3 regions of the Bacillus salitolerans genome follow, and region 2 is predicted to be linked to each of the others. Evidence: riboswitches for the same ligand, from Rfam matches in the RefSeq annotation. Region 2 holds a riboswitch; each other region holds the start of a gene.

Region 1 (4,180 bases), on a different contig from region 2:
TTTTAATAGCTTTATTGTTTGTGTTCGTTATAACAAAAGAATTAAATATCTTCTTGTATGGCGGTATGGTTGGAACACTAGTTGTTGGATTTAGAGAAAGTCAAATTATTAAAAGCACACTAAAGAATGAAAATAAGTAGATGGAAGGTGTATCCATGGGATTTGTGAAGAAAAAGTATTCAGTAAAGACGTATCGCACGCTTTCAAATGTTTTCATCATTGTTTCCGTCCTACTTTTACTATTTAACTTAGTATCTATTGTCGTTGATGGATGGAGTGTTTATAAATTTATGCCTACTCTTGTCGCAATTGTATGGCTAGGAGTGGGGCTTATGATTAGAGCACAAGCAAATAATACCTAAGTTACCATCGAAATTAGAGGTTGGATTGTGTTGAATTGTCATAAAAGATATAATAGTTAGAAAATACCATTACTATTTTCCTACTAAATGACCTTTTACGAGCTTAGCCCCCACTATCTTTTTACACCATATATAATGGAATCGAAGTTATGGAGTGAATATTATGAATTACAGCCAGAGAAATAAGTATGTCGCCCTTATCGTTCTAATAAGCGTGATTATTTTTCATATTTTTTTCTTCAACGTCTTTAAAAATATATGGACAAACATTCTAATTCATAGTCTTTTAGTTTCGATTCTACTTTATAGTCTCATGCAGCTGAAGAATTACTGGATGAACAAACAAAATATTGACGAGCTACTTTTAAGTAAAGAGATTAGTGAAAAAATAATCGAGGAAAATCCTTGTATGATTTTTGTAAAGGACTGGAACGGGTATTATCTCTTGGCTAATTCGACCTTTGCCGATATGTTTGGTGTAACACCGAAGGACATTATTGGGAAATTAGAAAAGGATTTTAATCCTCTTGCCACAAATATAGAAAAGCGTTTGAAAGAAGACCAGGATATTATGAATGGAACGAAGGATAAAGTTGTTTTTGAGGTTCCCTTTCAGCATTCCAGTGGAGAAACGAAATGGATCCATGCCATTAAAACTCCTATTACTCATAAAGGTAAGAAATATGTTCTTTGTGTATCAACTGATATTACGGATCGGAAACGGAACGAGGAGCTGGTTCACAAGCAGGCCTACTTTGACGATTTAACCGGTTTACCAAACCGTTTAAACTTCTATGATGCCTTAGCTGCTCATCTTGAAAAGTCTAAAGAAACGAACGGAGATTTCTCACTCTTTTTTATCGATTTAGATCGGTTTAAACTCGTTAATGATACGCTCGGACATACGATGGGAGACAAATTATTGCAAAAGGTTTCAATCAGACTTTCAGAATGTATCGATTCTATTGGAGAGGTGTACCGTCTATCGGGTGATGAATTTACGATCATCCTACCAACCGCTGCCTACGAACACGTTAAAACAGTTGCAGAAAAAATCATCAATGAATTGACACGACCTATTTTTATTAAAGATCATGAATTTATTGTAACAGCTAGTATTGGAATTAGTTTATATCCTGTAGATGGATCGGATGTAGAGACATTATTTAAGCGAGCCGATACAGCTATGTACATCGCGAAAGAACATGGAAAAAATACATATAGTTTTTATCAACCAGAACATATTAGAACAACATCTGATCGGTTCATGCTTGAATATCAGCTTAGAAAGGCAGTGGAAAAAAACGAATTCTCCATTTATTTTCAACCTAAAATGAACATCAAAACAGGTAAAATTACAGGGGTAGAAGCACTCATTCGTTGGCAGCATCCTGAGCTTGACATGATTTCGCCGGCAGATTTTATTCCAATCGCCGAAGAGACAGGACTAATTGTATCAATCGGTGAATGGGTACTAGAGGAAGCATGCCGATTAAATAAAGCTTGGCAGGAAGCTGGCTATCCCTCATTAGTTGTTTCAGTTAATTTATCACCCGTTCAATTCAGACACGATGTTATCGGGACCGTGAATCGCGTTTTAGAGAAAACGGGATTAGAAGGCAAGTGGCTAGAGCTAGAAATAACGGAGAACACGTTAATGCGTAATGAGGAATCGGTTATAAAAATATTAAAAACACTGCGAGAACGTGGTATTAAAATCTCGATTGACGACTTTGGAACTGGTTATTGTACACTAAGTTATTTAAAGCATTTACCACTAGACACGTTAAAAATCGCTAGACCTTTTATTCGTGATTTACATCGAGATTTGGTGGATGCAGCCATTGCGACAACACTAATTGAGCTAGGTCATAGTATTAACCTTAATGTCATAGCAGAGGGTGTAGAGGAAGAAAGCCAGCTCCATATTCTGAATGAACATAAATGTGACGAAATACAAGGATACTTAGTTAGTCAACCAAAATCAGAATTAGAACTATTACATTGGATAGAAGAAAATCTGGATGATGATGGAAAGCTGAAGGAACGCTTTAACCTTGAGTTATCGTATAGACATAAATAAGTGAGGCTTTACGATAAGTAGCGACAATATGATGGAAAAACGAAGCAATTGCTTAAAACCTTACTTAAGGGGCAATTGCTTCGTTTTGATTATGAAAGGCTAGCGTCCAGCTGAGGAACTATCGAATCAATGCTCTATTTTTTCGATTCTCTTTACGAGCAGCAGCCGTTTCAAACAGTCTTTTTTCTTCTTCAGTATGAGGTATAACCTTTGGTACGGAAGTTGGTTTTCCATTTTGATCAACAGCTACCATGGTCAGAAACGATTCTGTCGTTAACGTTCTCTTATCAGATAATAAATCAGTTGAGAAAACTTTTACATAGACTTCCATAGAAGTATGGCCCGTTGATGTTACAAATGCTTCTAAACTAAGAGCATTTCCAACGGTGGCAGACGATAAAAAGTCCACAGAATCAATGGATGCTGTCACAACTACATGATTACAGTGCTTCATTGCCGCCAATGCAGCAATTTCATCAATATACGAAAGAACCTTTCCACCGAAAATGGTTTGTAAATGATTTGTATCTGGTGGTAGAACCAGTTTAGTCTGAATGGTTCTTGAGCGTTCTACTGAATAGGCTTGTTCCATCATGGCTTCCCTCCATTAATAAATAATTTTTAAAATGGAATTGAATCTTCACTCTTGAAAGATATCAGCTATATTCAGAAAACGCCGAAGCCTTGCATTATAACTCCATGAACGTTTCATATTGCAACACTCTCCTATCTCCCGTAGGAAAAATTGTGTTCCCTTTATGGCAGGTCTCCTGACTTAGTTTCAACAGTTCTTTACGCCTTCCCATTTCAATATGAAACAGTGGCAAAATCTAACAAAGAACCTAAAGCATCACAGTGGCGGGACCGCGCCGGATTTACACCGACTTCCCTTTTAATCCTTAATTCTCACAATTAAGAAACCATAAAGTATAAAGACATAAAATTGATACTACATCAACATCTTACTATAAACAACTCGATCGTGTCCCAATCAATGTTGTTATACATTTTGTTATGCTCGGAGTTTTGTATGATTTTAAACACGTTTAAATGTATAAATTTCTTTTCCAGATTAACAATAACCGTAGTGTTATCATTTAACACTAACTTCGATGTGGGGGGATATACTTTGAATATTCTTTTAAGGCTAATTACAAGTTTCATTACGCTTGGCACTAAAGTGGCATTTCTACTTAGTAATATTACCTTCAGATTATCGTATTTACTAAGAATGCCAGCTTTAACTTAGTCACTTAAGTATTTTGAAAGTAATCTCTTATTCACATTGTAATGAAAAAGGTAAGTATAGTAATATACTTACCTTTTTCTGTATTTACATGATTGCCATCAAGTCTTTCTCTGGCAAAAATGTCTAGCGCTTCTAGATATACATAACAGGAACTAAATTGAAAAATAATAACCAAGAGGTGATAATATGGAGGAAAATAAGTTAAAGCTTACATCTTCTGAAATCGGAACACTATGGGGAGAGTATGTGAACGGAAGTGCGATAGATATTGTAAATAAATATATGTTTTCAATTATTGAAGACAAGGAGATAAAAGCTACATTTGAGGATGCCATTCAAACATTTGCGAAACAAAAGAAGCAAATCGAAACTTTTATGGTGAATGAAGGGTTTCCAGTTCCAATTGGATTTACTGATTCTGACCTCTATAAAGATAAACCAAGATTATTTACAGATATTTTTTGCTTAAATTACTTACATATCATG
Region 2 (4,180 bases):
CTCTCATCCTTTAAGATGGAGAATGACACGTATTATGAAATTATCATAGTAGGGGTTCCAATCGAATCACAGCCTAAAAGTGCTGTATTTCTATACCAATCCCTCTATGCAATTGAACAAACAACTAAACAAACGACTAAACTCATTTTCTTAGCAGCTGGAATAGCTTTTATGCTAACCACCTTCTTTGCCTTTTTCCTCTCAACGAGGATTACCTCTCCATTAATAAGGATGAGAGAGGCTGCTTTCCAAATGGCGAAAGGAAGATTTGAAACGAAGCTTCCTATTCTAACAAGAGATGAAATAGGCGAACTTGCCGTTGCCTTTAATAAAATGGGTACACAATTAAAATTAAATATTGACGCACTAAGACATGAGAAAGAACAATTATTTAGTATTTTAAGCAGTATGGCAGATGGAGTGATTACGCTAAATCGTAATGGTATGATGCAAATTTCAAATCCACCTGCAGAGAGGTTCTTACAAGCATGGTACTATGAACAAGGAATGGAATCTAGATCAGACATTGAGGTTCCGATAGAAGTAAAAGAACTTTTTGGACGTGTAGTTTCATCTGAACGTGAACAACTAATAGAGCTCAGCTTTCAAGGGCGTAATTGGGTTATTGTAATGGGCCCTTTGTATAATGGAACACAAATTCGTGGTGCTGTGGCGGTTATCCGTGACATGACAGAAGAAAGAAGACTAGATAAATTACGAAAGGACTTTATTGCAAACGTCTCGCATGAGCTACGAACCCCAATATCTATGCTACAAGGATATAGCGAAGCCATCATTGATGATATCGCAGCAACAGAACAAGAGAAAAAGGAAATTGCTCAGGTTATTTATGATGAATCCCTTCGAATGGGTCGATTAGTAAATGAATTATTAGATTTAGCTCGAATGGAAGCAGGGCATATACAGCTTCAAGAGGAACATACCAATATAAAGGATTTTGTAGACCGAGTGGTTCGTAAGTTTCATGGTTTAGCTAAGGAGAAGTCCATTTCCCTTACTTATACCTGTCAAAACTGTCAGGATAGTTTTATCCTTGATCCCGATAGAATGGAACAAGTGTTTACAAACCTCATTGATAATGCAATAAGACACACATCCACAAATGGGGAAGTTAATGTACGGGTTACACTCTTGTCAGATGGACTAAAAGTAGATGTTCAAGACTCTGGTACGGGGATTCCAAATGAAGATTTACCTTTTGTGTTTGAACGTTTTTATAAGGCTGATAAAGCAAGAACAAGAGGGAAAACAGGGACGGGACTCGGACTTGCGATCGTAAAAAATATTATTGAAGCACATAAAGGAAATATCTCGGTTCATAGCAAAATAAATGAAGGTACGACATTTTCTTTCTTTTTACCTCGAAAATAGTTGATTTGAGGCTACTCTTGGCGAATGTTCTTGTTTCATGAGAAACCAAAATGAGATTTGTCATAGACAAAATATGAATCTATTTGTTAAAATGAATGTAATTTCATAGTGTATAAAATAGGTATTAACATGTGATGATGTTAATTTAAAAGGGAAGTTCGGTGAAATACCGACGCGGTCCCGCCACTGTAATTGGTAGTAATCTACAATATGTCACTGTCAGACGATGGGAAGGCGTAGATTATGTTGATCATGAGCCAGGAGACCTGCCTGTTTTTCACACCGAAAGCCTACGCGGATAGGAGGGTGTTAAGTCGGCTTTTTTCCTTGATTGCCTCTTAACAGAATCATCCCCTCCCAGTGGGGATTTTTTTTTGGATTTCTAATGGTAAGGGAGAGAAGGAAATGATAGTAAGTAGAAGTTTGAAAGTTTTTACCTTGTTATTTCTAATGATAGCCTTTGTATCGAGTGGCTACCAGCCAACAATATTTGCAGCTGAAAATACAAGTATCGTTTCAATCGTAGGTTCACAAGAAAGTGGTACGTTAGAGAAAGAGGTTAGTTTTCCAGAAGGAGCTACAGCATTTGATGTTCTTAGTGATGCTGTTGGTGCAGAAAATGTACTATTTGAAGAAAGTGAATATGGGAAATATATTACATCCATTAATGAAATAAAGGCAGAGGGTACTCATTATTGGGGGCTTTATATTAATGGTATTACAGCGCAAGTGGGTGCTGATAGTTATATAGTTCAAGATGGAGATAAACTTACCTTTCAATATATTGATTGGAATGTAGCACCTGAAAAAACAGTATCATTGAATGTGATTGGAAATGATGAGAAAGGAACGATGAAAGAAGTTAGTGAAGTCTCTTTTCTGAATGAACCAACGGCATTTGAACTACTTCAAGTAATTCTAGGTGTAGAAAATGTTCTATTTAGTGAATCAGAATATGGAAAAATGATTACAGCTGTAAATAATCTAGCAGCAGAGGGTACTTATTATTGGGCATTCTATGTAAATGGAGAAATGGCAACTGTTGGTGCAGATAGTTATAAGCTACAATCTGGTGATAAGATAACATTCCAATATGAATCTTGGGAAACCTCAGCGCCAGAAAAGGAAAATTCAGGAGAAACTGAAACAAAACCGGAAACAAAACCAGTAGATGTTATTACTTCTGAAAAGCTACAATCTACCGTTAATCTTGCTACAAAGTATATATTAGCGAATAATATAGGTGAATGGGAAGTTATTGGGCTTAGTAAAGCAGGAAAAGAGATACCAGCATCCTATTTAGAAGAAGTTAAAAATGTGGTAACAACTAGTGAAGGTCAATTTACTAGAATAACGGATTATGAAAGATATACGTTAGGAATACTAGCAGCAGGAGGGAATCCTACAGACTTCGAAGGATATAACCTAGTTGAACATATTTATAATGGGGATGTTACGAAGCAAGGTTTAAACGGGGTTATTTTTGCTCTTCTTGCCTTAGATAGTGCTAAATTTGAAGTTCCAAAGACTGCTACTTGGACGAGAGAAAAGCTAGTTAGTTCTCTCATAGAGAATCAAAATCAAGATGGTGGCTGGGCATGGGATGGCAGCGAAAGCAGTGATATAGATACGACAGCAATGGTAATAACGGCACTTGCTCCCTATAAAAATCAAGTAGATGTCAACTCCAAGATTGATCTTGCTGTTCAATATCTATCAGCACAGTACTTAGATTCAAAAGTTAACAATAGCTCTACGGCTGCTCAAGTGATTATTGCATTAACAGCCTTAGGAATGAATCCAACGAGTGAACTTTTTTCAAACAATGGTCAGTCAATCGTGAGTTACTTATTAACCTTCCAAAACGCTGATGGTGGCTTTGACTATCAAGGAGGAGAGGTAAGTGACGTATTCTCAACTGATCAAGCCTTTAGAGGAGTCGTAGCATACCATTTATTCCTAAATGGTGAGGGCTCACTTTACAACTTACCATTGAAAACTACTGATAGTAACGACGAGACAGTGGTGGAACCTCAGCCAACACAAGAAGGAAAACCATTACCAGAAACAGCTACTAATGCATATAACATTATTCTTTTAGGTTTACTACTTTTACTAATTGGAGCTGTTATGTATGTTTCAAATAGAAAAAAACAAGGTACTATCTAAACTGAAAACTAAATCTCCCCTCTTGTTTATGGCAGGAGGGTTTCTTTTTATATTAATTGGATGCTTTGACCTATGGTCAAAAGCAGAATCCCAAGTCAACGCTTTAGAGCATGCAAATCGAGTTGTACAAAAACCAATTGTACAATTACAAATATCAGAGGATTTTCATGATAGAGTACAAGATACTAATTCTAATTCAGTTGAGACTAATAGTAAGGTATTAGGAATCTTGTCACTCCCTTCATTAGCCGCTAATTTGCCAATTGTAGCGGGAATTGATGAAGACGCACTAGACGTAGGTGTCGGCCATTACCCTGGGACCGCTTTACCTACCGAAAATGACCAAATCGTTTTATCTGGACATCGAGATACGGTGTTTAGGAGATTGGGGGATCTAGATATTGGAGAAGAAGTTATTCTTCAATTAGAAGAGGGAAAATTCTCATATAAAATAACGAAAACGAAAATTGTTGATAAAGATGATCGGACAATTATTATTCCAACGTATCCAACAGAAGAACTAGTTTTAATAACTTGCTATCCATTTCATATGATTGGTAATGCGCCAAAACGATACATTGTATATGCCACACCTACCTATTAATTAAAAATGAGGGAT
Region 3 (4,180 bases), on a different contig from region 2:
ACTTCGTATATGCCCACGGGTAAGCGATGTCATCCCAATTTAACACATTTGAGCTAGACCCATTAATAATAGCAGTAGACCGATTAGGTGCTTCTACGTCCATGATTTTTCGTTTTTCTAATATTGCCATTTGTATTCCCCCTTAACTTGCACACGAATCACATTCTTCAATATCACTTGAAGTAGACCGAACGTAATAGGTGGTTTTCATCCCACTTCTCCATGCAGATAAATGAAGAGCTAATAACTCCTTTGCTTGTATGGTGTTGACGACATAAAGATTAAAGGAGATTGCTTGATCAATATGGCGCTGCCTCGCCGCATTTTGCATAATACTCCACTCTTGATCAATATGGTAGGCAGATTTATAAAGCCAAAAAGTATCTGGGTTCAAATCTGGAGCGGTCACAGGAATCTTATAATCTTTCTTTTCTTCTGAATAAAGCTTTTGGAAGATTGGATCAATACTAGCTGTGCTTCCTGCAATTATTGAAGTAGATGCATTCGGTGCAATCGCCATTAAATACCCATTTCGAATACCGAATTTTTGAACGTCCTCTTTTAGGGACTGCCAATTTTCATCTTCATATCCTCTACTTTCAAAATACTGACCCGTGTGCCATGCAGAATCTTTGAATGCAGGATATGCTCCCTTTTCCTTTGCAAGATCATTGCTTGCCTGAATCGTTAAGTATGCTATTTTTTCATAAAGTTCATTTGCATAATGGACAGCTTCTTCACTTTCCCATTTGATACCCTTTAATGCGAGCAAGTGATGCCACCCAAACGTTCCTAACCCAATCGATCTGTATTTTTGATTGGTTATTTGTGCTTGTAAGACAGGAATCGTATTTAAGTCGATGACATTATCTAGCATTCTCACTTGGATTGGAATGAGCCGATCTAATGCATTTTTACTAACAGCTTTTGCAAGATTAATAGAAGATAAATTACAAACGACAAAATCTCCAGGTGTTTTGACAGTAATGATCTTTCCATCCTCGGTAAATTGTTCATCCACTGTTGTGGCACTTTGGTTTTGGGTAATTTCTGTACATAGGTTACTGCAATACACCATTCCAATATGAGCATTGGCATTTTTCCGATTCACTTCATCTCGATAAAACATATACGGTGTTCCGGTTTCTAATTGAGAGATCATAATCCGCTTCATAATGTCGATAGCTAGAACCTTTTCAGAAGAAAGGTCTGGGTGATTTACACATTCCTCGTATTTTTGCCGGAAGCTTCCACTACCCGTTTTTTCATCATAGAAATCTTCAAGGCTGTAGCCCATCACGTTTCTTACTTCATGAGGATCAAATAAGTGCCATTCCTCTCTTGCTTCAACCTTTTCCATAAATAGGTCTGGAATGCACACCCCCGTAAACAGGTCATGTGTCCGTAATCGCTCATCCCCATTGTTTAATTTTGAATCGAGGAAAGAAAATATGTCCTTGTGCCAAACATCCAAATAAACAGCAATGGCACCCTTTCGTTGCCCTAGCTGATCAACACTAACAGCTGTATTATTAATTTGCTTCATCCATGGGATCACTCCAGATGATACCCCTTTGTATCCTTTTATATCACTACCACGGCTTCTAATTTTTCCGATGTACACCCCAATGCCCCCACCTGATTTCGATAAATTCGCAATATCGGTATTACTGTCATAAATGCCTTGGAGGCTATCATCCACTGTATCTATAAAGCAGCTAGATAGCTGTCCAACCGTTTTACCCGCATTTGATAGAGTTGGCGTTGCTACTGTCATCATTAATTGACTAAGTGCCCAGTAAGCTTCTTTTACTAAGTGGAGTCTTTCACCCTTTGCTTCTTTTTTCATTAAACTCATCGCAATAATCATGAATCTTTCCTGCGGGAGCTCGAATATATTCTTGTTATAGTCCTTTGCTATATAGCGGTCTGATAATGTTCGTAGTCCTATATATGTAAATAAATGATCATTCTCTTGCTGGATTACAGCGCCTAGATATTCAATTTCCTCTTTTGAGTAGTCTGTAAGTAAGGACTTTTGATAGATGCCCATTTCTACAAGTGTTTCTACTAATGGTAAAAAAGGTCCATAATTTTGTTTGGAATCATAACCTCTATTCGTAGCTGCCTCATTGTATAGTTTATGCAAGTAGACACGTGCACAAAAGTAAGTCCAGTCTGGCTCCTGTTCGTTTATATTCGCAAGTCCCTCAAGGACTAATAAATTCGTGATCTGTTTTTTTGTGAATATTTCACGATTTAGAATGGTATTGGTTATTTTTTGGGTGTAGCTTTCCAGATCAAGCTGTGGAAAACTTCCCCCTATTTTTTGAATAAAGCTCGTTATTCTTTCTTTTGAAAAAGGTTCATATTGTCCTTGTTCATCATGAATCATTGTTGCCGTTTGAAGCATCTGTTCTTCCTCCTTTTCATCCTTAAATACAATTTCTCAGTAAACGAAAAAATCCACTCACCTATTGGAGTGGATAAAACGATAGATTAAACAGAGAAAAGATAGAAGCTATGCTTTAACTCTAGTTAAACCATCGCTTCATCCTCCCAATCCCCGAAGAATATGAAACGCTAAAAATTAAGGCAGGTCTCCTGACTCGTGCTTGACTCTACTATGAGTCCTTCCCATGGATCTTACATCCAAAGTGGTATATACTCATTTCGTCACACTTACAGTTGCGGGGACAGTTTTGGCTTTGCACCAAATTCCCTATTAAGCTAGCATAGCACCTTAACTCGCGGTCATATATCAATATGTAGTTTTCTTTTCGATAAACACAACAATATATTGTGTTATTTAATCTTACCCTAATTTGGTAGAAAGTTCAATGTCTGAAAAAGTGATATTTTTCGACAAATGATTTGGACTCTTTTGTTTTCACTTAGTAAGTTGCTGTTAAATGTCCGAAAGTTGACGATATTCTTTTCAAAGTTGATGATAAAACTAATAAGCTTGACGATGTTTTGAAAAGTTGATGATAATTTCCAAAAGTTGATGATAAAATGCTAGAGTTGACGATATATTCATAAAACTTGCCGACAAACTACCTAAAGTTGCTGATAGAATGCAAAATTTCATCATTATCATCCTACTTTTTCATAGAAGAAGCCATAAATTTGCCAAATAAGTCCCAGCATATAAAAAAGAGACTTGATTTTACTCAAATCTGCCTCTTTTTCGCTTATCCTGTATGTTTTTTTGCTCAAAGTCTGCCGATGAGCCAATTCGCCAAAAAGTAGAGTTACCCTTCTATTACCTTACCGAACTTCATTTGGCTTTTAATGAATTGTTCCGCTTCATTAGGAGGAACAGGTTTACTAAAATAATAGCCTTGGATGAAATCACAATCCATTTTCTGCAATTCATGTAATTGATTTATTTCCTCTACCCCTTCAGCGACAACTTCTAATTGAAGATGCTTCGCCATCGAGACGATGGTCCGTACAATCGCAAGGTCAGTATCTCCACTCTCCATATCGCGAATGAAGCTACGGTCAATTTTAAGCTGATCAACAGAGAACTTTTTCAAATAAGCAAAAGAACTGTAGCCTGTTCCAAAATCATCAATGGCAACTTTCACACCTATTTGCTTGAGTTCTTTCAATACTTCCTGAGTATGCATCGCATTCATTGTCATACTCTCAGTAATTTCTAATTCTAGTAATTCCGGAGATAGCTTCGTTTCCTTTAGGATTTGCTTAATTTGATCTGCTAAATCATTTTGTAAAAATTGTTTAATAGAAAGATTCACTGCAACGGTCACAGATGTTTGATATGTATCCTGCCACACCTTTGCTTGTAGGCATGCATTCCGTAATACCCACTCTCCCATTGGAAGAATTAAATTCGTCTCTTCTGCAAGTGGAATAAATCGATGAGGTGGGACCACTTGGTAGTCTGGATGCTCCCATCTTAAGAGAACCTCAAATCCTTTTAGCTTAAATGTTTTCGACTCTACAATTGGCTGATAGTGAAGCACAAACTCATCGTTTTTGATCGCTTTTCGTAAATCTGCCTCAAGGTAAAACTGTTGCTCTTGGTCACTAGACATTTGTGCATTATAAAAGGCATACGTATTTTTCCCATTTTCCTTTGCACGGTACATGGCCATATCCGCTTGCTTAAGCAATTGTTCGGCTGTTGTGCCGTCGATAGGATAGATCGAGA

What was found. A riboswitch is a leader RNA that binds a small molecule or an ion and turns the genes downstream of it on or off. The one in region 2 is predicted to bind cobalamin.
Region 1: linked by a shared signal. The riboswitch ahead of ACFSCX_RS24570 (acyl-CoA thioesterase) and the one ahead of ACFSCX_RS18950 (DUF4430 domain-containing protein) in region 2 are both predicted to bind cobalamin.
Region 3: linked by a shared signal. The riboswitch ahead of ACFSCX_RS20680 (ribonucleoside-diphosphate reductase subunit alpha) and the one ahead of ACFSCX_RS18950 (DUF4430 domain-containing protein) in region 2 are both predicted to bind cobalamin.

The regions. Positions count from the first base shown of each region.
Region 1 covers NZ_JBHUEM010000055.1:254,909-259,088, reverse strand. The annotation lists gene ACFSCX_RS24580 (hypothetical protein) at 156-362, shown strand; gene ACFSCX_RS24575 (sensor domain-containing protein) at 526-2,445, shown strand; gene ACFSCX_RS24570 (acyl-CoA thioesterase) at 2,564-3,037, opposite strand; cobalamin riboswitch at 3,189-3,385, opposite strand; gene ACFSCX_RS24565 (DUF3231 family protein) at 3,881-4,180, shown strand, end outside.
Region 2 covers NZ_JBHUEM010000045.1:227,416-231,595, reverse strand. The annotation lists gene ACFSCX_RS18955 (ATP-binding protein) at 1-1,392, shown strand, start outside; cobalamin riboswitch at 1,495-1,680, shown strand; gene ACFSCX_RS18950 (DUF4430 domain-containing protein) at 1,798-3,561, shown strand; gene ACFSCX_RS18945 (class D sortase) at 3,527-4,165, shown strand.
Region 3 covers NZ_JBHUEM010000052.1:30,006-34,185, reverse strand. The annotation lists gene ACFSCX_RS20685 (ribonucleotide-diphosphate reductase subunit beta) at 1-130, opposite strand, end outside; gene ACFSCX_RS20680 (ribonucleoside-diphosphate reductase subunit alpha) at 143-2,413, opposite strand; cobalamin riboswitch at 2,578-2,761, opposite strand; gene ACFSCX_RS20675 (putative bifunctional diguanylate cyclase/phosphodiesterase) at 3,255-4,180, opposite strand, start outside.